DNA from 3 places in the Pseudoleptotrichia goodfellowii genome. Region 3 is predicted to be linked to each of the others. Evidence: riboswitches for the same ligand, from Rfam matches in the RefSeq annotation. Region 3 holds a riboswitch; each other region holds the start of a gene.
What was found. A riboswitch is a leader RNA that binds a small molecule or an ion and turns the genes downstream of it on or off. The one in region 3 is predicted to bind cobalamin.
Positions count from the first base shown of each region.

Region 1: it holds a riboswitch for cobalamin, as region 3 does, so the genes downstream of both, FVE72_RS08850 (ABC transporter substrate-binding protein) here and nikA (nickel ABC transporter substrate-binding protein) in region 3, are expected to answer to the same signal.
Region 2: it holds a riboswitch for cobalamin, as region 3 does, so the genes downstream of both, FVE72_RS11665 (hypothetical protein) here and nikA (nickel ABC transporter substrate-binding protein) in region 3, are expected to answer to the same signal.

Region 1 is NZ_AP019822.1:1,801,105-1,810,994, reverse strand. Features, by position in the region: gene FVE72_RS08855 (PTS transporter subunit EIIC) at 1-1,248, shown strand, start outside; cobalamin riboswitch at 1,370-1,541, shown strand; gene FVE72_RS08850 (ABC transporter substrate-binding protein) at 1,733-3,298, shown strand; gene FVE72_RS08845 (ABC transporter permease) at 3,320-4,243, shown strand; gene FVE72_RS08840 (ABC transporter permease) at 4,375-5,061, shown strand; gene FVE72_RS08835 (ABC transporter ATP-binding protein) at 5,054-5,791, shown strand; gene FVE72_RS08830 (DUF6162 family protein) at 5,933-6,523, shown strand; gene FVE72_RS08825 (metal ABC transporter solute-binding protein, Zn/Mn family) at 6,523-7,422, shown strand; gene FVE72_RS08820 (metal ABC transporter ATP-binding protein) at 7,424-8,113, shown strand; gene FVE72_RS08815 (metal ABC transporter permease) at 8,155-9,048, shown strand; gene FVE72_RS08810 (metal ABC transporter solute-binding protein, Zn/Mn family) at 9,074-9,890, shown strand, end outside.
Region 2 is NZ_AP019822.1:2,181,922-2,191,811, forward strand. Features, by position in the region: gene FVE72_RS10500 (CbiQ family ECF transporter T component) at 1-538, opposite strand, end outside; gene FVE72_RS10505 (energy-coupling factor ABC transporter substrate-binding protein) at 525-827, opposite strand; gene FVE72_RS10510 (energy-coupling factor ABC transporter permease) at 827-1,405, opposite strand; gene FVE72_RS11665 (hypothetical protein) at 1,380-1,607, opposite strand; cobalamin riboswitch at 1,798-1,978, opposite strand; gene FVE72_RS10515 (sirohydrochlorin cobaltochelatase) at 2,132-3,163, opposite strand; gene FVE72_RS10520 (COG2426 family protein) at 3,315-3,833, opposite strand; gene secY (preprotein translocase subunit SecY) at 4,125-5,423, opposite strand; gene rplO (50S ribosomal protein L15) at 5,467-6,081, opposite strand; gene rpmD (50S ribosomal protein L30) at 6,087-6,266, opposite strand; gene rpsE (30S ribosomal protein S5) at 6,287-6,784, opposite strand; gene rplR (50S ribosomal protein L18) at 6,803-7,165, opposite strand; gene rplF (50S ribosomal protein L6) at 7,179-7,712, opposite strand; gene rpsH (30S ribosomal protein S8) at 7,744-8,139, opposite strand; gene rpsN (30S ribosomal protein S14) at 8,161-8,448, opposite strand; gene rplE (50S ribosomal protein L5) at 8,479-9,033, opposite strand; gene rplX (50S ribosomal protein L24) at 9,058-9,447, opposite strand; gene rplN (50S ribosomal protein L14) at 9,467-9,835, opposite strand; gene rpsQ (30S ribosomal protein S17) at 9,869-9,890, opposite strand, start outside.
Region 3 is NZ_AP019822.1:991,434-1,001,323, forward strand. Features, by position in the region: gene FVE72_RS04990 (C69 family dipeptidase) at 1-1,202, opposite strand, end outside; cobalamin riboswitch at 1,471-1,604, shown strand; gene nikA (nickel ABC transporter substrate-binding protein) at 1,770-2,948, shown strand; gene FVE72_RS11640 (ABC transporter substrate-binding protein) at 2,897-3,400, shown strand; gene FVE72_RS05000 (ABC transporter permease) at 3,413-4,360, shown strand; gene FVE72_RS05005 (ABC transporter permease) at 4,370-5,182, shown strand; gene FVE72_RS05010 (ATP-binding cassette domain-containing protein) at 5,170-5,961, shown strand; gene FVE72_RS05015 (ABC transporter ATP-binding protein) at 5,958-6,731, shown strand; gene FVE72_RS05020 (GNAT family N-acetyltransferase) at 6,827-7,369, opposite strand; gene FVE72_RS05025 (M20 metallopeptidase family protein) at 7,488-8,690, shown strand; gene FVE72_RS05030 (hypothetical protein) at 8,831-9,142, shown strand; gene rlmD (23S rRNA (uracil(1939)-C(5))-methyltransferase RlmD) at 9,168-9,890, shown strand, end outside.

The DNA.
Region 1 (9,890 bases), 810 kb from region 3:
ATGGTTGCACATTTGGCTGAAATATTCGTTCCGTTAATACCTGCGTTAGTTGCAGGAGGGTTAATGCTTGGATTTGGAAACTTTTTATCTCAAGGTATGAAATCTTTAGGTGGAAAATCTTTAGTGGATATTTATCCTTTAGCAGCTAATTTAAAGCTTTATACTGATTGGATAGGAGGATCAGTATTTGGTATGTTGCCTGTATTGGTAACATGGTCTACAGTTAAAAAATTCAAAGGAAATGAAGCTTTGGGAATTGTATTAGGACTTATGTTGGTAGCAGGAGTTATGTTAAATGCTTATGTTTACGGAAATATTTCTTCAAGTAGAGAATTGTCGGATGCAGGAGTACATTTAAAAGATATTATAATTAACGGTTCTGCAAAATATGCTCATTTATTTAAAGATGCTCAAAATCCTATGGGAAAAGATCCTTTCGGAATTGAGGCAGGAAAATATATATTGAATTTAGGGTTTGCCAAAATAATGATGATAGGATATCAGGCACAAGTTTTACCTGCAATGTTTGCAGGAATAGCAATGTGTTATATTCAAAAATTTATTGATAAAAGAACTCCTGAAGTATTAAAATTAGTTTGGGTTCCTTTTGCTACTTTAGTAATAACAGGATTTTTAACAATATTATTTATAGGACCTGCAGCAAGAACATTAGGAGAATGGTTAACAAATTTATTCCAATTCTTGTTTAAAACACCGGGATTAAGATATATAGGAGCATTGATATTTGGAACAACTTACGCACCTTTAGTAATAACAGGATTGCATCATACATTTATAGCTGTGGATTTGCAATTGTCAGGTACACAGGGTGGAACATTTATATGGCCGTTAATAGCTATATCAAATATAGCTCAATCAGGAGCTGTACTTGCAACTTATTTTCTATATAAAAAAGATAAAAAACAGGAATCTGTTTCATTATCTGCGACTGTTTCGGCATGGTTTGGAATTACAGAACCTGCAATGTTTGGTGCTAACTTAAAATATATGTATCCTTTTTATGCATCATTAATAGGTTCTGCAGTAGGAGCTGTAATATGTACTGCTTTTAATGTTTTAGCGGCAGGAATAGGTGTAGGAGGACTAGCTTTAGCATTTTTGTCAATATCCAAAAATAGAGGGTCGTTTTGGATCGCTTCACTGGCTGCATTTGGATTAGCATTTGGTTTAACATTCTTCTTCTCAAGATTTAAAAAACTAAACAAAGGAAGTTTGACAGGAGAGTAGGAAATTTTAAGATAGAGTTTTATATTTGTAAAATTAATAAAAAGAATATAAATATTGAGAATACGGGAGTCATAGAAAAACTCCCGTTTTTTCTATTGACAAAAGAAAATATTAATGTATAATATAATTCAAAGGTTCAGGTGTTTTTTACTTAATAAGGAAATCGGTTAAAATCCGATACAGCCGCCACTGCTGTGAAACGGACGAAAGCAAATATCCACTGAAATAAATTTCGGGAAGGGTGTGAGTAGGATGAAGTTAGTCAGAAGACTTGCCTGAATTATATATTCGAATTTTTTGGAAGGAGAAATTCAATATACTGAAATTATTATAATTCAGAATAAAAGAACTTTTGAAAGAAGTCATAGGTATTTTTAGGGGATGTCTTTTAAAGATTTTTATTTTGATATGAAATATTTGTATATTGAATCGGCTCTTATAGCCGATTTTTTCGGATTAATATAAAATAATTTTAGGAGGAATAATGAAAAAGGAAAATTATTCGGGAGCAAATGCTCCGAGTTTAAAATTGAAAATGAACAAAATACTTTTAATGATGATGGCAGTTTTGCTTGTTTTTATATCATGTTCTAAAGGAAAAGACGAGGGCGATAAAAAAGGAGCTTCAGAGCCTAAAACAGTTAAGACTGTAAATGTCGGACAGGGATATGTTGTGTCAGGACTGGATCCGGGAGACGGAGGTACCGGATGGGCGTTGACATCTCACGGAATATCGGAAAACCTTTATTTTGTAAATAAAAAAGGTGAACTTGATACTCGTCTTGTAGAGTCTATCAGTCAAAAAAGTGACAATGAATGGGAAGTAAAATTAAAAAATGATATTTTATTTTCAGACGGAACAAAAGTTGATGCAAAAGCTGTTTCTGAGGGGTTAAACAGAACAAACGAAAAAAATGCAATAGCAAGAGGAACTGCAGGAGCATTGAAATTTAGTCCTGTTGACGAATTTACGGTTAATATAAAATCCGAAAAACCTACAAAAATTATGAAAGCTGTTTTGGCTGAATGGACTAATGTTATTTACAAAGTAAATGATAAAGGTGAATTTATATTTACAGGACCTTTTGCTGTAGAAAGTCTTACTCCGAATACGGAAGTAAAATTAGTACCTAACAAATATTTCCCTGATGCGGAAAAAAGACCGAATGTAACAGTAAAAGAATTTAAAGACCCTAATGCTTTAAAATTGGCATTTGAAAGTAACGAACTTGATATTGCAGTGTCGATTCCTTCGGAATTTGCAGAATCTCTTCAAAAATCAGGGCATATATTGAAACCGATGGAAGTAGGATATCAGTACTTCGCTTTTGTAAACATGACAAATAAAGCGTTAAGTGATGTAAAAGTGAGAGAAGCATTGGATTTGGCTATAAACAGAGATGAACTTATAGCTTCTTTGCACGGAGGTAAAAAACCTACAGGATTCTTTGCGGGATATTTCCCTTTCGCAGGAAAAGCGGATGTGTCAAGTGATGTAAATAAAGCTGCAAGTTTGTTGGACGAAGCAGGATGGAAACTTAATGCTCAGGGAATAAGAGAAAAAGACGGAAAACCTCTTTCCCTTACATTGGTAACTTATCCTCAAAGACCTGATTTGGTAACTCTTATGCAAGTTATGAGTTCACAGTTGAAAAAAATGGGAATTGATGCAAAAACTGAAATTTCCGAAAATATAGGAGAAGTGGGAGCAAGTAAAAAATTTGATATAATGCTATATGCACAACATACTGCATCTACAGGAGTGCCTACATTCTCTTTAAATCAATTTTTCAGACCTAAAGCAAGTAACAATTACACAGGATATGCTTCAAAAGAATTTGAAGATGTTATGAAAAAATTAGATGCTACAGGAGATCAGCAGGAAATGATAAAATTGGCTGTGGAAGCACAGAATATATTGAAAAAAGACAGACCTGTTCTTTTCCTTGTAGATCCGATATGGTATGTGGGATTGTCTGATAAAGTTAAGGATTATGAAGTCTGGGGAGCGGATTATTATATAGTAAGAGCTGATTTAACGGTTAAATAGATATAACAGGGAGGAAGCAGTATGAAGTATACTCAATTATTGAAAGAAACAGTCAAAATATTATGTTTATTATTCGTAATATCGATTATTGTGTTTTTCTTTATAAGACTGCTTCCTTCATCCCCTGAAGAAACTTATTTGAGATCTACAGGAGTTCCCGTAACTGCTGAAAATCTTAAAAATCTCAGGGCTGAATGGGGACTCGACAGACCCCTTGTTGAGCAGTATTTGAAATGGATAGGAAATTTCATAAAATTTAATTGGGGAACTTCCCTTATAACAAAAAATGATATAAAAATCGAAATGCTTGCAAGACTGCCTTATTCATTGGGAATAGGATTAGGCGGAGTTTTGATTTCGGCTTTTTTATCATTTTTTTTAGGTTATTTTTCAAGTTTGAAAAGAAACGGATTTTTTGACAGATTTACAAAAGGATTGTCTTTGATGTCGCAAACAGTACCGTCATTTATATTGGCGATAATCATAATATATTTCTTCTCGATAAAATGGAAGCTGACAACATTTTTCTTTAATAAAGATTTGTCGAATTTCTTTCTTTCGATATTTATAATATCTCTTTATCTTATGGGAAAATTTTCGAGAATAGTGAGAATACATTTTAGGGAACAGATGACGAAAACATATATACTTGCTGCAATAAGCAGAGGATTTTCAGAGAAATATGTTTTATTCAGACATGCTGCAAGACCGGTAATTTACGGACTTATATCGGCTGTAATATCGGAGTTTTCGTGGGTGATAGGCGGAACGGCTGTTCTTGAAGTTATATTTATAATTCCCGGAATAAGTACATTTCTCGTAGAAAGTATAAAATATCGTGATTATAATGTGATTCAATCGTATATATTAATAGTAGTTATCTGGATGATTGCGGTAAAAATATTTTTTAATATTATATTGAAATATTTGGATATAAAAGAATGAGGTATATTTTGAAAAAAATTTCTAAAAAATATATTGTATATTTATCTGCTTTAATTTTAATTATTATAATTTTCCGTTTATTTCCTGTATATGATACAGGTATTATCAATTTAAACGAAAAATTTCTGAAAATGTCGGGAAAACATATTTTAGGAACTGATTTTCTCGGAAGGGATATTTACTCTCTTTTATTAAAAGGAGGAATGAGAACTCTTGAAGTTATCGTCATTGCTTCGTCATTTTCATTTGTAACGGGGATTTTTGCGGGAATGATAACAGGATACACCGATTCCCCGTTAAATGTAATTCCCGATTTTCTAATAGATTTATTTATGATAATACCGACTTTTATTCTGGCTCTTGTAATAACTTCTCAGTTCGGTCTGACCCCTTTAAATGCGGGGCTTTCCATAGGTATAGGAAGTATAGGAGGATATTACAATCAGACGAAAAAGCTTGTTCAGGAAATAAAGAAAAAAGAATTTGTTGTCGCTTCAAGAATGCTCGGTGCAGGAAACGGCAGAATAATTTTCAGGCATATTTTACCGAATATAGTAAAACCCGTATTTACTTCCCTGGGAAACAATATGAGCGGGATTTCACTGCAATATGCCTCGCTTACTTTTATAGGCCTCGGATCGGATATAAATAATCCCGATTGGGGAACGATGCTGTATCAATACAGAATATATCTTTTTGATTATCCGATGATGCTGTTATGGCCGTCTTTAGGGATATTTCTTATAGCATTTGTATCCAACAGGCTGTTTGACGATAGAGAAATAAATAATATAAAACAGGGGACTATATATGACTGATAATATAATTTTGGAAGTGAAAAATCTCGTTGTAAGCACTGTAAACGAAAATAAAAATAATAAAATTCTGGACAATATTTCTTTTACTTTGAAAAAAGGGGAAAGGCTTGGAGTTATCGGAGATTCGGGAACGGGAAAAAGTGTGTTGATGTTGTCTTTAACAGGACTTCTTCCTAAAAATAATTTTGAAATAACAGGAGAGATTTTATACAAAGGAAAAACAGATTTGCTTAAATTTGACAGAAAAAATATGAGAAAATTTACTTCGGAAAAAATAAATATGATTTTACAGGATTCTATGAATATTCTCAATCCTTACAGGAAAATATGTGATCAGATAACGGAAACTTTAATATTTAAAGAAAAAATATCAAAAAAGGAAGCATATAAAAAATCTGTGAAAATTTTGGAAGACTTGAATATAAGTGCTGCCGAAAAAAGAATTAAAGATTATCCGTATCAGTTTTCGGGAGGAATGAAACAGAGAATAGGGATCGCTTTATCGCTGCTTGGAAAAGCCGATATACTCATAGCTGATGAGCCGACGACTTCTCTTGATGCGATAAATCAGGAAAAAATACTGGATAAAATAAACCGGCATATAAAAGAAAATAATATTTCTTTACTTTATATAAGTCATGATATGAGAGTTATTTCAAAAATGTCCGACAGAATAATCGTTATGGAAAAAGGAAAAATTATAAAAGAAAAACTTGCTGTAGACCTTTAAATAAGGGTATATAGCAATTTTTCTTGACACATAAAATATTTATGGTATAATTATTTAGTGACTCAAAACAATTTATTTTGATAATCAAATAAATATGAATATATGAATAAATAAAAAAATATTATAGACAAGTATAAAGAGGTGATTAAAATAGTCACAGAAAAACTGAAGCCTGCAAGCTCAAAGAAAGAAAATGTTATTTTGATAATAACAGTTGTATTACTGATTTTAACAGCGGCTTTACTCATTAAACTCCGAAAAACAGAAGCACCGAAACAGAAAATAAAAGAAAATGAAGTGAGTTCCTATTCGGACTTTTCAAATATTGAAGAAAGTATTTATGCCGATTTGATAAACTTTGTAAGTGAAATAAAAATGAAAGGTAAAGATGAAGAATTACCGACCATAAAACAACTGGAAGATGAACTGATGCCTCCTTTTACAAAAGATATAACGTGGGAGGAAAGAGGGAAACTCACTTGGGAAAGAATAGATAAAAATAAAAAGACATATTATGTCGGTCTTTGTGAAAATGTTATGACAAGTGGAAATTTTCTGGTAGCTGTAGATAATGAAAACAAGGAAAATACGAAGATTTTATTTATAAAAACTCATATACATAAAGATGAAGTGGAATTTGCCATTGATGAAAATTTTCCTGGATGGAAAGAGATAGTTCCTTATACAGGAGAAAACGAAAGACAGAAATTTGAAGGGAAAGGTGATAATTAATGAAAAAAGTTTTATTAGTAATTTCGATGATTTTTATGAGTGTGATTTCTTACGGAAAAATGAAAGTGGGTGTAACGCTACAGCCTTATTACAGCTATGTCTCCAATATAGTCGGAGATAAAATGGAAGTTATTCCTGTAATTAGAGGAGATTTATACGATTCTCACAGTTACAGACCGAGACCTGAAGATATTAAAAAGATGTCGACATTAAATATACTTGTTGTAAACGGTGTAGGACATGACGAATTTGTATACGATATAGTTAAAGCTGCAAAAATGAACGGAAAAGTAAAAATAATAAATGCAAACAAAGGAGTTTCTTTAATGTCCGTTTCGGGGATGAGAGGAAAGACAAAAATTGTAAATCCGCATACTTTTATTTCGATAACGACTTCTATCCAGCAGGTTTATACTATTGCGAAGGAATTGGGACAAATAGATCCTGCAAATAAAGATTATTATAATAAAAATGCACAGGCTTATGCTCAAAGATTGAGAAATCTTAAAGCGGCAGCTATCAAAAAAGTAAGCCACTTAAAAAATCTTGATATGAGGATAGCGACTTCTCACGCAGGTTATGACTACTTATTATCAGAGTTCGGATTGAAAGTAAGAGCCGTAATAGAGCCTGCTCACGGTGTAGAACCGAGTGCTTCGGACATAAAAGCAATGATAGACATTATGAAAAGGGATAAAATAGATGTTCTTTTTGTAGATGCACAGGTACAGAATAAATATTCCACAACAATTCAGAAGGCTACAGGAGTAAGAATAAAAAGTCTTTCTCATATGAGCAGCGGTCCGTATACAAAAGACAGCTTTGAAAAATTTATGCAGTATAATTTGGATTCTTTAACTAATGCAATGCTTGAAGTTGCCAAAGCGAAAGGGAAATAATATGTCAGGCATATTAATAGAAATTAAAAACTTGACACTGACTTTGTCAAATACAAAAATTTTAAAAAATATAAATCTGACTGTGGAGCCGGGAAAAATACACTGTCTTGTAGGACCTAACGGAGGCGGAAAGACTTCGCTTTTGAGAAGTATTTTAGGACAGGTACCGTATGAAGGAGAAATATTTATATCTTACGAAAAAACAAAAAAAATAGGTTATGTTCCTCAATTTCTGGATTTTGAAAGAACACTTCCTATAACAGTGGAAAATTTTCTGTCTATAATTTATCAGAAAAAGCCCTGTTTTTTAGGTATTTCCCGAAAATATAAAAAAACGATAGATGATTTGCTGAAAAAAATAGGAATGTACGAAAAAAGGACAAGGCTTGTAGGAAACCTGTCGGGAGGGGAAAAACAAAGACTTTTACTGGCTCAGGCGATACATCCCGAACCTGATCTGCTCATATTGGACGAGCCTTTTACGGGAATAGACAAATTGGGAGAAGAATATTTTAAAAGTGTAATAAAAGACTTGAAAAATAAAGGTGTAACTATTTTGTGGATACATCATAATTTGAAGCAGGTAATAGAAATGGCGGATACGGTAACGTGTATCAAAAAAGAAATACAGTTTTCGGGTGATCCGAAAAAAGTTCTGGATGAAGAAAAAATACTTACTGTGTTTTCATAAATATCTAAACAGTTTTACAGAAACGGAGGAAAGCAGGAAAAATGCTTGAACTGATAAGAAATTTTTTTATAGATATGGTAAATCGTCAAATTTTACCCGATTATTTTAAATATGCTTTTGTAATAAATTCGCTTATATGTACTTTGTTTATCGGGACGATTTTAGGCGGAATAGGCACAATGGTAGTAACTAAAAAAATGGCATTTTTTTCAGAAGCGATAGGACATGCGGCACTTACGGGGATTGCTCTAGGAGTGCTCGTAGGAGAGCCTTATAACGCCCCTTATGTAATGCTGTTTACTTATTGTATACTATTCGGACTTTTAATAAATTATACAAAAAACAGAACAAAAATGTCGACAGACACTCTTATCGGAATATTTTTGTCAATATCCATAGCGTTGGGAGGCTCTCTTCTTATATTCGTTTCTTCAAAAGCGAACTCTCATATGCTTGAAAATGTTATGTTCGGATCGATACTGACTGTCAGTGATTTCGATATAAAAGTTCTGATTGTTACGATGCTGATTTTAGGAATAGTATTGATACCTCTGTTTAATCAGATGCTGCTTTCGAGCTTTAATGTCAATATTGCTACGGTAAAAGGAGTAAATGTAAAACTTACTGAATATATATTTATTATTGTTATAACAGTGGTAACGATAGTATCCGTAAAAATAATAGGAGCGGCTCTTGTAGAAGCATTGCTGCTGATTCCGGCAGCTTCGGCAAAAAATTTATCAAAGTCGATGAAAAGTTTCTTTTTTTACAGTATCTTTTTTTCGCTGATAAGCTGCGTGTTGGGAGTTTTGGTACCGTTACATTTTAATATTTCCATACCTTCAGGCGGAGCGATAATTTTGACTGCATCGTGTATATTTTTCATAACGATGATTATAAAAAATATAAGCAGAAAATTCAGCGAAGGAGATTAAGTCTTTGAATTGAAAGGAGAAAACATTGAAAAAAACAATAATTTTAATGATTTTATTGACAGTCAATATTTTATACGGAAAAGAAAAAGTTTTGACTTCTATTCAGTCGGTTTATTCCATAGCTCAAAATATAACGAAAAATACCGATATAGAAGTGTATTCGATATTTGATTCGGATGTTTCCATGGATTACGGAAAATCCGCTTTTGATAATAAAGATCTTGATTTAACGGTTGCTAAAAATGCAGTGGCTGTAATAGATGTGGCAAAAGTATGGGAAAATGACTATCTGTACGAATATACGAGAAGACAGAATATAAAAATAATCGAGATTGATGCAAGTTATTCCTTTTCGGGAGATGATTATTCGGCATTGTCATTGTTGAATTATAAAAACGGAGAAAGAAATCCTTATGTTTGGATGAGTCTTCAGAACACCATAAAAATGGCTGATATAATAGCTGCCGACTTGACAAGACTGTTCCCGAAAAATGAAAAAGTTATTACAACTAATTTGAAAAAGTTTACCGAAGAATTGAAAGACTTGGAAAATAATTATCTGAGAGAAACATTGAACGCAAAATCTTTATCTGTAACAGCTTTAACTGAAAATTTGGATTATCTTTTTAATGAACTGAATATTTTTGCCAATCATGTGGAGTTCAGTCAGATGACCTCTGAAAATATTGATGAAATAATGAAAGAAAGCGGTTCCAAAATAATAGTTTCGGATAAATGGCTGAAAAAAGAAGTTATTTCCGAAATAGAAAAAAAAGGCGGAAAGTTCATAGTTTTGGATACTTTCAATATTCCGAGAGAATTGAACGAAAAAATGGATCCTG
Region 2 (9,890 bases), 1.1 Mb from region 3:
AATAGGTTTTTCTTAATATAGCGACCACCAGCATCGGGAATGATTTCATACTGTTTTTGAAACTGCTGTAACCCAGTCTTACTTCCTGAGAGTTTTGCAATTTTTCTTTATTGTCGAATAAAAGAAATATATATCTGTAAATGAGCAGGAACATTTCTCTGAATATTTTGGGAAATCTCAATTTTCCGAATATATAATCCAAATCTATTATCGGAGTGGAGCAAATCAGAAAATATACTACAGAAAGTCCTGCAAAAGAACGTAGCAGAAATAACCATATATCAGCTTTTATCAGCAACAAAGAAATCACAGTAGTTAAAATAAATAAAGCCGGAATAAAGTTCAGTTTCAGCAAGTCCGATACTTTTACTTTCACAACGAACAAAAGGAGCAAATTAAATAACACAAGATTAAATACAATAACTCCTTTGTTCTCTGTACAAAGTAAAAATATTAATGTCGTCATTGACAATAAAAACTTTATTCCGGGATTTATATCTTTAATCGGATTCCCGTAAGATATTTTATCTATCAGCATTTTTTCTTTCGCCTTTGAAATAACCTAATACATATCCTATAACTCCTGCACCTATTGCCGCCTGCAATGCAAACAATAAACTTTCAGTTTCACTGGGTAATTCTTCTATTAAACTGCTGGCCCAAGGCTTGTAATCAGGATTAATTTCTCCTATTATTTCTTCTCCTTTATCGTCGGAACCGCCAAAATCGGCTTTCACTGTAAATAGAGGTACTGCACCTATTAACAGTATTATTACAACTAAAATTATATTTTTTTTGAATACATTTTTATCTTTATTTTCAGCCATTATGCTTCCACCTCTTTCGCGTTGTATTTATCAAGTATGTTCATAATTACGTTTGTAAGCAATCCTTCAATAATAGCCAAAGGAACCTGTGTTACCGCAAATACCATTCCGAATCTTATAAATGAAGCCATAACTCCTCCGTCTGCTGAAGGATATGCAAGTGCTAATTGGAAAGATGTAACTACATATGTAGCCAAATCTCCTACAGCTGCTGCTAAAAATATTGCAAGTGTTCTGTTCTTTTTAGCCAGTCCTTTATAAATCAGATAAGACACTATAGGTCCCGCTATTGCCATTGAGAATGTATTTGCTCCCAATGTTGTAAATCCTCCGTGTGCAAGCAATCCTGCCTGAAATATCAATACTATAGTTCCAAGTATTGAAGTTACAAATGGACCGTATAATATAGCCGAAAGTCCCACTCCTGTAGGATGTGACGAACTTCCTGTTACCGAAGGAATTTTTAATGCCGAAAGAATAAATATAAACGCCCCTGCCAACGCAAGTGTCATTTTTTCACGTACACTTCCTTTTGAGACACTTTGAATTTTTTTAATCCCGATAACCCAAAACGGCACACATACGATAAACCATACTACTGCAGACCGCATCTTTTACTGCTGCGTCTTTATTGGATGCCCAAAACGGCACACATACGATAAACCATACTACTACCCATTGTTTAGGTAAAAAACCTTCCATAATGTGCATTGAATAACCGTTTGCAAATAATACAAACATTCCTGTTAAAACAAGAAACAATGATGTTCTCTTTTTCATTTAGACTCTCCTTTTGAAATAAAATTTTGATTAGGTTAAAAAAAAAATCAGCTGAAAGCCGAAATTCAATACACGCCAAAAGCTCTATAATACTGATTATACTACCGTTGTATAACTTTATTATAATAGAACTAAATCGCCGTTGATTTATTTTTATTGATGTATATCAAACTTTCCCTTCCCAGAAAATTTAAATAATAAATATTAGGCAAGTCTCCTGACTAACTTCATCCTACTCGTACCCTTCCCGAAAATATTATTTTCAGTGGTTTTCATGTACTTTCGTCAGTTTCACAGTAGTGGGGGCTGTATCGGATTTCAACCGATTTCCTTATTAAGTTTGTAAAAACACCTAAAACTCTATTAACAGTATACTACTTTTTCAGAATTTGTCAAGGGGTAAATAAAAATTTCTTTTAAAAAGTTTATACCCATTTTGAATATAGTGTTTTAATATTTATTTTTTATAAAATTGCAGATTTTAATAAGTTACAGACTTCATAAACTCCTTTTTATATTTCCTCCTAATCGTCCACTTTTTCAGCTTCGATTATATCTTCATTTTTTTTATTGTTTTCAATAGGTTCTTCAGGTATTACAAAAGCTGCGATAACGTAAGTAAATAAGCCTATTCCCCATCCTAACATCAGTATAACGCATACTATTCTTACGATAGTAGGATCTATATTGAAATATTTTCCAAGTCCTCCGCACACTCCGGCTATTTTTTTATCAGTTCTTGATCTGTATAATCTTTTTGTCATTTTAGGTTCCTCCTCTTTAATAATTAATTCAGTATTATTTTTTTCATTTTTCCCATATACTTCGTCAAGTTTTTCCATAAACATGTCACGAATAAGTTTATATTCTCCCATTCCTCTTAAAACCGGTGTTACTTCATATCCGTTGTTCTGCAGAATTGTTTTCCATGAATCTTCTTCATCAGAAGCCATATCGTTTTTTGCATGATCTCCTGCAACTATCATAAACGGTTTTAACAATATCTTTTTATAATCTGTCTGTTTCAGCTTCTCAATAACATCTTCAATAGTTACTTTTCCTTCCACAGTAGCTACAAAAACATTATTTTTTCCTGCTTTATTATACTCTTCCTGCAATTTTTCATACGTAATATCGGCAGCACTTTCAGAACCGTGTCCCATAAAAATAATTACGTCATTACCTTCAAAATCATTAAATTCAGCATCATTTACTATTCTTTTATAATCTTCTTCCGTTGTCAAAAGAGGTTTTGTTATTTTACCGTATTTATCACTGAGTTTTGAATATTCTATTCCGTTCAGAATATGTAAAGACATTGTTATAATTTCATCGTATCCTTTATCTTTAAGGGCTTTCAGACCTTCTTCCTGATCATATATGTGAATACCCTCTTTTTTTTCGACTATTCTTCTTACTACTCCTGAAGTATAGGCTCTTTCGACTTTTTCACTTCCGTACTTTCTCTCAACTTCTTTCTGAATCGAATCAAGACATTTTTCTCTCGTATCTTTGTGAGATGTTCCGAAACTCGTTACTAATATTCCTTTGCTCATTTTTTATTGAGGTTATCTTAAAGGGCTTTCATATCAAAAGGTTTTTGCCCTCGCATTCCCGTTATATATAATCTTTCCGGCTTTGGTGATTTTTACAACTCGGGAAATTTTTCAAAGACTTCCCCGTCTCCTTTCTCTATAATATTTTTTATTATATCATATTTTTCAAAAATCCGAATACTCCGTACACACCTAAAGTTACTACAGCTGCTGCTAATATTACTCCAAGCAGTATTGTAAAAAAAGATTTTTTCGGATTCAGTTTAAGAAGTGCCGCTATCAATGCCCCTGTCCATGCTCCCGTTCCGGGAAAAGGTACTGCAACAAACAGCATTAATCCCAAAAATTCTTTATTTGCAACACTTTCACTTCTACTTAATGCTCTTTTTTCCAATTTTTCGATAAATTTTACCATTATATTATGCTTTTTCATAAACTCAAATACTTTTACAACAAATAAAAGTATAAAAGGTACAGGAAGCATATTTCCTACAATAGAAGTAATCATATTTGTGTACCACGGTAATCCCTGAGAAAATCCCACAGGAATGCTTCCCCTTAATTCAATTACAGGAAGCATCGATATCAGGAAAATTCCTATTATCTTACCGGCATTCATTCCGAATATTCCTACAATAAAAGCTACTATTGACTGTGCAAGTTTTTTCATTCTTTTAAACTCCTCCTTATTTCAACGGAAACATTGTTATTCTTATATTTAGTTGAGCCCTCAACTCCTTTTCCGACTCCACTTTTTTTATTTCGGGATAAACTCTATCTTCTATTTTATCCAATTTCAGATAATTATATCATGACCCTTTATTTCTTTCAATTATAATTTGCTGTTAAACAATTTTAATTTTTTTGAGAACTTATTATTTTCAAAATTTTACTAATGTTCTGAAAATATATTTTTCTTAAAAATCAAAAAAATGAAGCTCTAAAGCTCCATTTTTTAATTCTATCTATTATTTTTTCCGCTTGTACTTATAAATCCTTTCATTTTCTTAACCGCCAAATAAGAATCAATTTGTTGTATCAATTCTACGGCAACTCCTACAAGGATAAGTAAACTTGTTCCTCCGAGTAATACCGGTATATGCAGAAAATATCCGAACCATATATTAGGGAATATCCCTAATATTGCCAGAAACAGTGCACTTCCGAAAGTTACTCTTGTAACTACTTTTTCCAAATAATCGGCAGTTTCTTTCCCTGCTCTTACCGTAGGTATTGTCCCACCGCTTTGTTTCAAATCTTCTGATACTTTTTCAGGATCGAAAGCGATAGTCAATGTATAGAAAAATGAAAATACTATAATTAAAAAGGCAAATAAAAGTAAGTATAAAACTCCCGTTTGTGAAAACTGTTTTTGCCAGAATGCATTAGCTTTAAGCATTTGTACTATAAACGGCGGTGCCGCCATCAATACTGATGCAAAGATTATTGGCATAACTCCTGCAGTGTTTATTTTCAAAGGTAAATATGTTCTTCTACCTACTGCACTTTGTCCTCCTCCGAAACCTAAACTTCCTTTTCCTGCATACTGTATAGGTATTCTTCTTTCAGCCAGTTGTATATCCACCATTAGAGCTATTATAACTACAAATAATATTATTGATAATCCGAAAAATATAAAGTTTATATTACTTGATACCATTTGTTGAATAACTTGAGGCAAGTTTACAACAATTCCAAGAAAGATAAGCATTGACGATCCGTTACCTATTCCTCTTATGGAAATTCTTTCAGAAATCCACATTAAGAACGCAGTTCCTCCTGTCATCAAAGCCATTGTACTTATAATAAATTTCGGTCCCGGCTCAACAACCAGTCCGGGCTGATTTATAAGTGTTATAGCAATTCCGAATGATTGCGCTATTGCCAATATTATTGTTACGTATCTTGTCCATTGAGTAATTTTATCTCTTTCTTTTCCCCCTTCTTTCTGCATTTCATCTATTTTAGGGAAAATTACTCCTAAAAGTTGAAATACTATCGAAGAGTTAATGTAAGGGATGATTCCCAACGAGAAAATAGACGCTCTCTGAACCGCTCCTCCTGAAAACAGATTTAAAAATCCTGCTATGGCATTATTCTGAAAATTTTTGAATGCTGCCATATTAATTCCGGGAACGGCAATATGAACACCTATTCTCGCTATTGCGAACATTACTAATGTAAAAGCTACTCTTTTCTTTAATTCGGGTATTTTGAAGATAGACTGTATTCTATTTACTATTGCTTCAGTTAAAGTCAATTCTACCACTCCTCATATATGAAGAAAAAGCAAGATTAAAATCTTACTTATTCTCATCTTCTTTTTTATTATTTCCCGCTTTTGCAGAGTACGACTTAACTTCCAATACTTCTACACTTCCTCCGGCTTTTTCTATTAATTCTTTAGCTGATTCGGAAATTTTATGAGCTTTTACAGTTAATTTTTTATTAACTTCAGCATTTCCTATTATTTTCAAAATACTTGAAAAATCTTTTTCTTTAACATAAGATTCAACATTTTCAAGTAAATATTGTTTTACAGCTTTTTTACCTTTTGTTTCTCTTAATGCAGCATCAGAATATTTAGTGATGAATTTAGGATTTTTGATTATTCCGTTTTCTACTAATGTTTCCAAGCTTACTACATCTCCGTCGTTGAATTTTTCAACAATATCAAATAATGAAATTACTATTGTATCTTTTTTGAATGCCGAATTTGAGAATCCTCTTTTAGGAATTCTTCTGATAATAGGCATTTGTCCACCTTCAAATACAGGTGATACATATGTTCCCGATCTTTGTTTTTGCCCGTTATGTCCTTTTCCTGCTGTTTTTCCCCAACCGGACCCGTGACCTCTACCTATTCTTCTTCTTTCTCTTTTTGATCCTTCGGCAGGTCTTAACTCATTAAGATTCATTTATTCTAAACCTCCTCTACTTTAAGTAAATAAGAAACTAATTTAATTTTTCCTTCTATATCTGCTGTCTTGTTATGAACTACACTTTGACTTATCTTTCTTAATCCAAGTGATTTAACAGTATCAATATGATTAGGTTTTCTTCCATTAATTCCTTTAATAAGTGTTACTTTTACTTTAGACATTAATTTTACCTCCTAACCTATTATCCTAAAATTTCTTCAACCGATTTTCCTCTAAGTCTTGCCACTTCTTCAACCGATCTCAATTGTTTTAATCCGTCCAATGTTGCTCTTGCAACGTTATCTTTATTTTTTGATCCTCTGATTTTTGTAAGTACGTCTGTAACTCCTGCCAATTCCAATAATTCCCTTGTTGCAGAACCGGCGATAACTCCCGTACCTTTTGAAGCAGGTTTCAATAATACACTTGTGGCATTATATTTACCTAATTGCTCATGAGGTAATGTTCCACCTTTTAAAGATACTGTTATCATATTTTTCTTAGCATTAGCTATAGCTTTTCTTATAGCTTCAGGTACACCGTTAGCTTTTCCCAACCCTATACCTACTTTTCCTTTTTCATCTCCGATTGCCGCCAATACTGAGAAAGATATTCTTCTTCCTCCTTTAACGGTTTTGGAAACTCTGCTTATTCTTAAAAGACTTTCTTTATATTCACTAGCTTTTACTTCTCTGGCCAAAGTAAATCCTCCTTTTCTCTAGAATTTTAATCCTGCTTCTCTTGCAGCATCTGCAAGTGCTTTTACTCTTCCTGTGTAAACATATCCGCTTCTATCGAATACTACAGTATCTATTCCTTTTTCCAATGCTTTTTTTGCTATTGCTTCTCCGATTTTTTTAGCAGCTTCCACATTTGAACCGTTTTCAGTTTTTGCTCCTTTTTCAATAGTAGATGCTGAAACTAATGTTTTTCCGGCTTGATCATCGATTATTTGAACAAATATGTTTTTCAAGCTTCTATACACAGAAAGTCTAGGTCTTTCAGCAGTTCCAACGATTTTACTTCTTATACTTTTATGTTTTTTCTGTCTTAATTTATTTCTATCAAGTTTTTTAATCACTAAAATCTACCTCCTATCCTTTCTTACCTTCTTTTCTTCTGATTACTTCGTCGGCATATTTAACTCCTTTTCCTTTGTAAGGTTCAGGAGGTCTTTTTGCTCTTATATTTGCGGCAATTTGTCCAACTAATTGTTTGTCAATTCCTTCAACAGTTATTTTATTGTTTCCTTCAACTTTGAAAGTTATTCCGTCAACTGCTTCGATTTCTACAGGATGAGAATATCCTAATGCTAAAGTAAGTCCTTTACCGTTAGCCTGTACTCTGTATCCTACTCCGACCAATTCCAATTTAATTGCAAATCCGTCGCTTACCCCTGTTATCATATTGTTAAGGTTTGCTCTTGTAGTTCCATGCAAAGCTCTTATATTAGGCAAATCGTTAGGTCTTTCAAATGTTATTTCTCCGTCTTTTATATTTACTTTTATTTCACTGCTTAGTTCTCTTTCCAATTGCCCTTTAGGACCTTTTACGATAAACTTGTTACCGTCCTGTTTTATTTCTACACCTGCAGGTATAGTTATAGGTTTTCTACCTATTCTTGACATGACTCTCCTCCTATATTATAAAATGCGTAAATTACCACACGTAGCAGAGAATTTCTCCGCCTACATTATGCTTTCTGCATTCCTTGTCCGTAATAACACCTTTTGGTGTTGAGACAATGGCAATTCCCAATCCGCCCAATACTTTAGGCATATTTTCAACTGATGTGTAAACTCTTCTTCCGGGTTTTGAAATTCTTTTCAAACCTTTGATTACAGCATCTCCGTCCATATATTTTAAAGTTACTGCTATATCTTTTTTAGTTCCTTCTTCTTTTATTTCGTAACCGGCTATATATCCTTCATTTTTTAGTATATTTGCCATGCTTTCTTTTATTTTTGAAAACGGTATTTTAACTTCCGAATGTTTAGCAATATTACCGTTTCTGATTCTAGTAAGCATATCAGCAATAGGATCTGTTAAATGCATTTATTTGTCCTCCTCTCAAAATTACCAGCTTGATTTTTTTACTCCCGGGATAGCTCCTTCTCCCGCTAACTGTCTGAACATTACTCTCGAAATACCGAATTCTCTCATAAATCCTCTAGGTCTTCCGTTTATTTGACATCTGTTTCTTACTCTAGTAGGCGATGCATTTCTCGGTAATGCAGATAATTCAGCTATAGCTTCTCTATCACCTTTTTTTGCTCTTTCTTTTAATTCGGCTCTTTTTGCCGCATATTTATCAACTGTTTTTTCTCTTTTTAAGTTTCTTTCAACCATTGCTCTCTTAGCCATTTATTTAGTTACACCTCCTTCAAAATAGAACTATTTTGCAAACGGCATTCCGAATGCTTTTAATAATGCTCTTCCTTCTTCGTCATTTTTTGCAGTTGTTACTATTGTAATTCCCATTCCGAATATTTTATCCACTTTATCGATTTCGATTTCAGGGAAAACTATTTGTTCTTTGATTCCCAATGTATAGTTACCTCTACCGTCAAATGCTTTAGGAGATACTCCTTCAAAGTCTCTTACTCTCGGTAATGTGATGCTTATTAATCTGTCAAGAAATTCGTACATTTTTTCTTTTCTCAAAGTAACTTTTGCTCCGATTTTCTGACCTTCTCTTAATTTGAATCCTGCTTCGGATTTTCTGGCAGCTCTCGGTACAGGCTGTTGTCCTGTTATTTGTGCCAATTCTTTCATTGCAGTTTCTATTAATTTAGGATTGCTTGTAGCTTCTCCAATCCCCATATTTACTATTATTTTTTCAATTTTAGGTACCTGCATTATATTTTTTATATCCAAATCTTTCATTAAAGCAGGTATAATTTCTTCCTTATATTCTTTCTGTAATCTTGGAATATATTTTTCAGCCAATTAAGGTCTCCTCCTCTCTATATCCTATATTTCATTACCGGAAACTACCGATATTCTTACTTTTTTATTATCTCTTACTTCGTATCTTACTCTCGTTCCTTTTTTTGCTTTTTCATCCCAAAGCATTACTTTTGATGAAAAAATCGGCATTTCTTTTTCTACAACTGTCCCTTGTGGGTTGTTTGCATTAGGTTTAACATGTCTTTTTTGAATATTAACACCTTCCACAACGATTTTTCCTGTTTTAGGGAATACTTTTAACACTTTTCCGACTTTTCCTTTATCTCCCGTCTGATCCTGACCTGCTTTATCATTTCTAGGCAAATCTTTTGATCTTCCGCTAATTACAACAACCGTATCTCCGGTTTTAACGTGTAATTTTTTAGGTATTGATTTTATTCTTGGTTTAGCCATTCTTCGCAAACCCTCCTTCCTATAATACTTCCGGTGCCAGAGATACTATTTTCATAAAATTTTTTGCCCTTAACTCTCTCGCTACAGGTCCAAAAATTCTCGTACCTCTTATTTCCAAGTTTGAGTTTAATATAACTGCTGCGTTATCATCAAATTTTATATATGATCCGTCCGGTCTTTTTAATTCTTTTCTAGTTCTTACAATTACGGCTTTTACAACATCACCTTTTTTAACGTTTCCGTTAGGTATAGCTTCTTTTACAGATGCTACAACGATGTCCCCTATTTTCCCGAATCTTCTTCTTGAACCGCCTAATACTCTGATTACCATTATTTTTTTTGCTCCGGTATTATCAGCAACATTAAGCATAGTTTGTTGTTGAACCATTTAAAATTTCCTCCTCTCAATTTTACTGTAATACTATTTAGCTTTTTCTAAAATA
Region 3 (9,890 bases):
ACATTATCAGCTACCCAGTAAAAAGAATTTTCGTTATATTTTGTGTCGGCATTGTGGTAAGAACTGTCTGTAGCAGTTATATTTCCATAGTAAGGAACATAAGGAGAAAATTTAGGAGCTGCCATAGTCAGCCACATAACTCCACCGATTTCATTAGGAAGAGTTCCTTTTATTTGGAAAATATGAGATTCCATAGTGTTAATGTTGCCTATAGGATATTTGTATCCTTCTTTTCCTTTGTCGGCTTTGGAAAGTTCAGGCTTGTATCCTAAACCTTCAAAACGATTTCTCAATGTTTTCATAACATCCTGTAAGGATATTTTTTTATTTGTTGATTGTAAAAAATCATATCTTTCATCGTTATAAGTAATTTTTGAATCAGGATTTAATGATAATATTCCTGAAAACTGTCTGGAACGGTCTCTATCCTCAAAAGGTGGAGCATAAGATTTTGTCAAATGGATTTTGCCGTTTTCAGCTATATATGTTCCTGCTTTTTTAGCAACATTTTCAATATCTTCAGAAGCGACAACATTTTTTTTGTCATTCAAATCTACAGTTCCCAAGAAAAAAGTGTTAGGGAAAACCGAAAATTTGTCATCAGGATATTTTATGGCAACAAACTGATGACCTGAATAAATTTCTATATACCAAAGCTCATTTTTGTCGGCAATTACCAAAGTATTTCCTTCAGCAGCACCTTGTGTTTTAATAATTTGTGCCAAGTGCATAACACCTTCTCTTGCAGTTTTTACATAAGGTAATACAACTGAAGTGAGAGCCGATTCTGCAAGACCGTTTTCAACATAAGGATCTATTTTCTGTATTTTTTCATTAGCTTTAGCAGATACTGTAGCATCAACTATAACTCCGTATTCATTGAAGCCTGCTTCGTCAAATATTCCGTCTTTTGGAGTAACATCAGGAAGGGCAGTATATTTGAAACTTTCTGCCGGTAATTTATAGATAAATCCGTTACTTTCATCTTTAAATACATCTCCTGATTTATTTTTCTTTCTTTCGTGAACTACGAATGTTTTATTATGGTCAGGTTCCAAATCCTCATTTCTTCCGAATATAAAGCTACCGTCAGTTGTCAGATTTTTACCGACGATAATTCCTGTACATGCAAAAATGTAAACTGAAATTTGTGTCATTAAGACAATTAAAATAAGAAAAAATAATGTTTTTTTAGTTTTCATCTTTTCATCTCCTGTCATTTATTTGATATTATTTTTCTAATTAAAGTATAATTTGAAAAAAAAATTAGTAAGGAAAATTTTCCTTTATTTTTTTGTATATCCGATAATTTTGTGAAAAACTTTTAAATTTTGTCTATTTTTTCAAGATTTTGTTTCATCTGTATTTCCTTTTTTATTTGAGCTTAATATATGTTCAAACTATTGAAAAAAGAAAAAATAATGATATAATTCCCTAAATTAAAATTATTATTTTGCAATAAATAAAAATTAAGCTTGATATTATTATGACTGATTTGAAAAAATCGAGAGGTAGAGAAGCAGGTGGAATTCCTGGACTGTCCCGCAACCGTGAAAAAATATTTTATTTTAAGTCGGATAACTATCCATAATAAATTTTCATTAAATTGACTGCGGTAGACGGTTAAATGGAATTTCAAAAGCTCTTAAGTTATAAGTGTTTTTTAGAACCGTTTGTTTATTCTGTCAAACAGTTCTTTTTTTATGAAAAAGTATAATTTTTAAGGAAGTAAAATAATAAAAAATAAAAACAAAAAGGAGAAAAACTTAATGAAAAAATTTTTGAAACAGATCGGTATTTTACTGATGACGGAAATAATCTTAGGTTGTCAATCAAAGCCTAACAGCGATTCCAAAGAAGGACAGAAAGCAAATAAAGAAAATAAAGTTACACTTGCGTTTAATCAGGATCCTGTAGGAAATCTGAATCCGCATGAATATTTGCCGAGTCAGTTTATCACTCAGGATATGGTGTATGACGGACTGGTTTCATACGGAGAAAACGGAGAAATTAAGCCTATGTTGGCAGAATCATGGACAATTTCCGAAGACGGAAAAACTTATACTTTTAAATTAAGACCTAATGTTAAGTTTTCAGACGGTTCGGCTTTTGATGCCAAAAATGTTGTAAAAAACTTTGATACAATTTTTTCTAAAGAAAATAAATCTAAGCATTCATGGTTTGCATTTACTAATCATTTAAAATCATACAGAGCGGTAGATGATCTGACTTTTGAAATAGTGTTGGACACACCTTATACTGCGACTTTATATGATTTAGCAATGATAAGACCTATTCGTTTCCTTGGAGATGCAGGATTTCCTGAAGGCGGAGATACTATGAAAGGTATAAAAGCTCCTATAGGAACAGGTGCATGGGTATTGAAAGAACATAAAAACAATGAATATGCAGTTTTCGTGAGAAATGAATATTACTGGGGAGAAAAACCTGCAGCTTCGGAAATAATTATAAAAAATATTCCTGACAGTGAAACATTGGCATTGCAATTTGAATCGGGAGATATTGATTTGATTTACGGAAACGGACTTATCAGTCTTGACAGATTCAATTCTTACAGACAGGATAACGGAAAATACACTACTGCTACATCAAACCCTATGTCTACAAGAATGTTGCTTATGAATACAACAAGCTCTATATTGGGAGATCTTAATGTAAGAAAAGCGTTAAATCACGCAGTGGATAAAGAAAGTATTGCAAAAAATATATTTGACGGTATAGAAAAACCTGCAGATACTATTTTTGCTCCTAATGTTCCTCATACAAATGTAAAATTGGAAAAATATGGATATGATTTAGCAAAAGCTGAAGCAATGCTGGATAAAGCAGGATGGAAAAAAGGAGCTGACGGTATCAGAGAGAAAAACGGTAAAAAATGGTACTTTCATTCCCTTATATTTCTTCAAAAGTTACTGATAAAAGTATAGGAGAGTATATTCAGGGAGAATGGAAAAAAATCGGTATACAGGTTGAATTAAAAGCTATGGAAGAAAAAGCTTACTGGCAAAATGCGACTGCAAAAAATTACGATATAATGTCCGATTTCTCTTGGGGAGCACCTTGGGATCCTCATGCGTTCCTGACTGCAATGGCTGATAATTCGGCAAGTAATACAAATCCTGATTACGCAGCACAATTAGGATTACCGATGAAAGCACAATTGGATAAAACAATAAAAGCGTTGCTGGTAGAGCCTAACGAACAAAAATTAAATGAAATGTATACATATGTATTGACTACTTTACATGAACAGGCAGTATACATTCCTATAAGTTATCAGGCTATGTTGAGTGTTTACAGAACAGGAGAACTTGAAGGAGTTAAATTTATGCCTGAGGAAAACAGAATTCCTGCATGGTCAGTGAAAAAGGTAAAATAATCTTATTGTAAAATAAAAGGACGATTTTATGATAAAAAAATAATATCATTATTTTCAATTTTTGCGGTAATTTCTCTGATAACGTTTTTTCTTGTGAAATTATCGCCGGGAGATCCCGTTGAAAATTATCTGAGAGCTTCTCACGTGAGTATAACTGCAGAAACACTGGCATCTACGAGAAAAGCATTAGGTCTTGATAAACCCGTCCCGGTTCAGTATATGAACTGGGTGGGAAATCTGTTGAAAGGTGATTTCGGAGTATCTTATTCAAAAAAAGTTCCCGTTATCGACTTGGTAAGCGAAGCAATAGTTCCGACTTTTCAGTTGGGATTATTTTCGTTTTTGATATTGCTTTTGACAGCTCCGATATTGGGTATTATAAGTGCGGTAAATAAAAACAGTTTTATCGATTATATTGTACAGGCATTATCATATACAGGAGTATCGGTTCCGACATTTTGGCTCGGATATATATTGATTATAATATTTGCAGTTTCATTGAAAATCCTTCCTGTTTCGGGAAGAGGAGGACTCGAAAATCTTATATTGCCGTGTATAACCCTTGTAACACCGCTAGTAGCACAAACAACATTTTTAATAAGAAAAAGTATACTCGAACAAATGGAAAAACCTCATGTGGAAAATGCAGTTATTAGGGGAGTTTCAAGAAAAAAAGTAATTATAAATCATTTGCTCAGAAATGCGGCAATTCCTATTGTAACGGTTTTAAGCTCGAATATCATGTTTTTGTTGACAGGAAGTGTATTAATCGAGGAAATTTTTTCATGGCCCGGGATAGGAAAATTGTTTGCAACGGCAGTAAGAACCGGAGATTTTCCGCTTATTCAAATAATGCTGCTTTTCTTCGGAGTAATGTCGGTAATTGTAAACGAGATTACTCAAATTATGATAAAATATATAGATCCGAAATTAAGATTAAAAGAAAAAACGGGAATGTAAAGGAGTATTATGAAAAAAAGTAAATTATTTTATTTTTCGTGCACATTATTGGTAATATTGATTTTTATAGCAATTTTTGCTCCGCTGATAGCACCTTATGATCCTTTATATACCGATATTTCTCAGAAGTTGCAGCTTCCGAGTAAAATTCATATTTTAGGAACGGATCACATGGGAAGGGATGTTTTTTCAAGGTTGGTTTACGGAACAAGACTTTCGCTCACAATATCAGGAATTATAACAGTTTTGACTTTGTGTGTAAGTTTTCCTGTAGGAATCGCAGCAGGCTGGTTCGGTGGTGCGTGGGATAAATTGTTTTTGTGGTTTATCAATGTATTAATGGCATTTCCGAGTTTTCTTCTTTCGATGGCACTTGTAGGGATTTTGGGTCAGGGAGTAGGAAATATTATAATTGCTGTAACAGTAATTGAATGGATTTACTATGCGAGAATTTTGAGAAATATGGTTTTGAGCATTAAGCAGCAGGAATATGTTCAGGCGGCACGTGCTATAGGAGCACCGTCTTTCTATATAATAAGAAAGCATATTTTGCCTTTTGTTTTCAAGCCTATTTTGATAGCTGCTCTGATGAATATCAGAAATATCATTTTGATGATTTCGAGATTTTCTTTTTTAGGAATAGGAGTACAGCCCAATATTGCCGAATGGGGAATGATGTTAAACGATGCAAAACCTTATTTCAGAAGAATACCGGGACTCGTACTGTATCCGGGAATGGCTATATTTATTACGGTTCTTGCTTTTAATCTGTTAGGCGAAACTTTTGACGGAAAAGGAATAAAAAAATTATGGAAAGATTAATTATAAATTCTTTAAAAACTGAAATTGATAAAACCGAAATTTTAAAAGGGATTTCATTTAAGCTGAATAAAGGGGAAACGCTTATTATTATCGGAGAAAGCGGTTCGGGAAAAACTATGCTTTCGAGACTTTTAATAGGAATGAAACCTGAAAATGCGATTATTAGAGGAAATATATATTTTGATGATAAAGATCTGCTTTCAATGATAGAAAAAGAAAGAAGTAATTACAGAGGAAAAAGAATTGCTTATATCGCACAGAATCCCATGGCTATATTTAATGATTTTCAGAGTATTGAATCTCATGCAGTAGAGCTTTTTCAAAGTCAGCTGAATTTTTCAAAAAAAGAATGTCAAGAGAAAATGATTTCAGGAATGAAAGAGTTGAATCTTCCCAATTCGGAAGAAATAATGAAAAAATATTCTTTTCAGTTAAGCGGAGGAATGCTTCAAAGAGTAATGTTTGCAATGATGATGCAACTGCAGCCCGAACTTTTAATAGCTGATGAGCCTACTTCTGCTCTTGACTATTACAATAGTGAAAAAGTAGCTGAAATGCTTAAAAAATTTCAGTCAAAGAATACAGCACTTATAGTTATTACTCACGATTATGATCTTGCGGAAAAATTAGGCGGAAAAGTAATGATTATGAGAAACGGAGAAATAGTGGAAGAAGGAATTACTTCCGAAATGCTTAAAAATCCTGAAAGTAATTACGGTAAAGAACTGTTACTAAGAAAAACTCACACGAGATATAAAAAAAGAAGTGATAATGTATGACAAAATTAATGATAAATAATGTAAATAAATATTATAATAAAAAATTGATTTTATCCAATATCAATTTATCAGTTTCCGAAAGGGAATGTGTAGGAATAATGGGAGAAAGCGGTTCGGGAAAAAGTACTCTCGCCAAGCTTATTGTGGGATTGGAGCCTTTAGACGAGGGAGATATGATTCTCGACGGAATATCATATAAATCACTTTCCAAAAAAGAAATGAAGAAAATATACAGAAAAGTTCAAATGGTGTTTCAAAATGCTTTAGGTGCTGTAAATCCGAGATTTACAATAGAGGAAATATTGCTTGAGCCTTTGAGAATACATTATAAAAAAACGCTTTCATACGAAGAAATAAAAAAGCGTGCAACGGATTTGCTCGAAAAAGTAGGACTTCGTGCCGAATTTTTGTCACGTAAAGCTACTGAATTAAGCGGCGGTCAGCTGCAAAGAGTTTGCATTGCCAGAGCGTTGATACTGGAGCCTGAAATTATCGTGTTTGACGAGTCGGTCAGCGGACTTAATCCTGTTGTTCAGCAACAAATACTCGAATTACTTGCAGAGTTGAGAGAAACGATGAATTTGACGTATGTATTTATTTCTCATGATTTTGAAGCATGTTATTATTTGTGTGATAAAGTTGTCATAATGGAAAGCGGAGAAATAAAAGATGTTATTTCCGATTTGGATTCTCCGATTGTAATAAATAATGAACGCGTGAAAAAAATAGTGGGAAAATCTTTAAATCATATTGAATACATTGAGAAATAATTTAATCAAAAAACTCCCGTTAAAAATTTTAAAGAGAGTTATCAGTTATTACCCGTATTTTTCAGTCCTTTACGAATTTTGAAAATACGGGAATTTTATTTATATCTTACAAATTTGACTTTCCTGCTTATATATTTTCCGAATTCTTTTTTATAAACAGAATGATATTCGTCAAAAATAATATCCGAATTATAAGTCATAATCTCCATTTCTGTACCGAAAAAGTTTATAATAAAAGGCATTTCCTTCATTCCGTTTTTTAAATAGAAATTTTTTCTTTTTTTCCGTTCTTCTATGTTGGGAGCATCGGTGTCGGTATTTTCTATTTCGAGAAACAGTTTTTTGTCGGCATAACGCTCTTTTAAAAGTTGGAGAGCTTTTGAGCCTATCCCTCCTCCTCTTTGTGTACTCGAAACTGCAAAATATGCGAGTAAAACAAGATCGTTGTGTATAGCTGCGATAGCAAGTCCTGCAAACTCTCCTGTACTGTTTTTTATTGAAAGGATTTCCGTTGTTCCTCTCCATTGCTTTAACAGTATAAAAGGAAAAGGCTTTCTTTCATTTTTAGGAAAGGCTTTTAAGTAAAGTTTGTATATATTCATTAAATGTTTCGGTTTTTTTGTTTTTATCAGTTTCATGGAAAGTCCTTTCAAAATATTTTTTATTGCTTTATTTATTAAATTTATTTATAATAAATTATAACATTTTGAATTATTTAATTCAATTATAAAAATATCCGCAAAAAGAGGTGTAGAAATGAATTCAAAAGAAATAAACGATTTTATAAAGCAAAATACGGAAAAAATATACGATGAAATAGTGAAAATAAGAAGAAAAATACATATGAATCCCGAGTTGGGAGATGAAGAATTTGAAACAGGTAAGACAATAAAAGATTTTTTGAAAGAAAACGGAATCGAATATGAAGAAGTTATAAATACGGGAGTCGTGGCTACAATATATAACGGAGAGGGAAAAACTGTGGCGACAAGAGCTGATATTGATGCACTTCCGATTTTTGAAGAAAATGATGTGGAATACAAATCAAAAATAGACGGAAAAATGCACGCTTGCGGTCATGACGGACATACTTCCGTACAGTTGGGAGTTGCAAAGATACTTGCAGATAATAAAGATAAATGGAAAGGAACAGTTAGATTTTTCTTTCAGCCGGCAGAAGAAACAAACGGGGGTGCCGATCGGATGATAAAAGCGGGAGCATTGAAATTTAAAAGAGATGAAAACAGGAAAATAGATGCATTTTTTGCTCTGCATATGGCTCCTGAAATCGAAACGGGAAAAATAGGAATAAAATATGGCAAGGCTCATGCGACTTCGGCAATGTTCCGATTAACGATAAACGGAGTTTCGGCTCATGCGGCTCAGCCTCAAAAGGGAGTAGATGCCATATTGATAGGGGCTAAAGTTCTGGAATTTCTACAGTCGATAGTAAGCAGAAGAATAGATCCGAGAGAAGAAGCGGTGATTACAGTGGGCTCTTTTAAAGGAGGAGAAGCGGAAAATGTCGTTTGCGATAAAGTCGATATGCTCGGAACGATAAGGACAATGTCTAAGGAAATAAGAACATTTATAATCGAAACAATAAAAAAAGATTTGTCTAAGTTTGTAGAAAGTCTGGGTGGGAAAGCCGATATTAGAATAAGAGAAGGCTACGCTCCTGTTATTAATAATGAGGAAATTACAAAAAAAGTCGAGCAGAATATAGTCGATTTATACGGAAAAGACAGCCTTGAAATTATAAAAGAAGCAAGAATGGATGTAGAGGATGTAAGTTATTTTTTAAATGAAATAAACGGATGTTTTTTCAGATTAGGTACGAGAAATGAAGAAAAAGGCTTGATTTATGACCTGCATCATCCGAAATTCAATATAGACGAGGAAAGTCTTAAAATAGGAATAGGATTGCAGCTGAAGAATATATTGGAATTTTTAAAATAAAAAAGATTAAAGAAAGTAGGAATTATTATTCTAAATTTGATGAGGAAAAATATTATGAAAATGAATTATTTAAATATAATACTGAAAGCATATCGGAAAGAATAGCTATATGGGATGAAGTTGAATATTCGATAGATACTTTGGATAGTTCTTACAGAGGTACAAATGCAAGAGACAATGCTTTTATTGTAATCTGGTATGAAAAAAGCGGGATAAGCGTTCCTTTTATGCAATGCACATCTGAATATCCTAAGCAGTCATTTTTCAGGAAAATTTTCGGATTGTCGGAAGAATTAAGAATAGACAGTTATAATGTTGAAATAGGAACAGGAGAAAAAATATATAGAAAAGTTGTAAATACTAAAGAAGAAATAAAGAATCTTTTTAAAAATTTTTACGAAACAGGAAATATTCCTGATATTTCAGATTGGGAAGATACAGGTATTCTTTAGAAAACTATAATTATAAGAGGTAGAAATGGATATAAGTGAAAAAAAATATAAAACAGGACAGAAACTTGAAATAGAAATAGAAAAAATAGTATTCGGTGGAGAAGGATTGGGACGGATAGACGGATTTACCATATTTGTTCCGATGAGTGTTCCCGGCGATGTTTTGGAAATTGAAATAATCTCGGTAAAAAAATCTTATGCTAGAGGACTCATCACAAAGATAATAAAACCGGGAAAAAACAGAATAGATGACATTTCAAAAGTCAGTTTTGAGGATTTTGACGGTTGTGATTTCGGGATGCTCAAATATGAAAAACAACTGGAATATAAAAATGAAATGCTGAAAGAGGTTTTAGAGAAAATCGGCGAAATAAATATTGAAAATATTGAGCTTGAAAGTATTATCGGAAGTGATATAAAGACCAATTACAGAAACAAAACTGCAGAGCCTGTTTTTAAAAAAGACGGAAAAATTATGACAGGATTTTATTCAAAAAAATCTCATGATACATTTTCGGCAAGTGAAAGCCTTTTAAAATCAAAAATTGCCGAAGATATAATAAATAAATTTTTGAAAGAGATAAACAGCTTTTCAGGTACCAAAAATGAATTTAAAGTTTATAATGAAATAACAAATACAGGATTTCTTAAGCATGTGATTGTAAGAAATAATGAAAAAAATGAAGTTATGCTTATAATTACTGTAAGCAAAAAGTCTCAATATAAACAGCTTGTAAAGGTTTTGGAA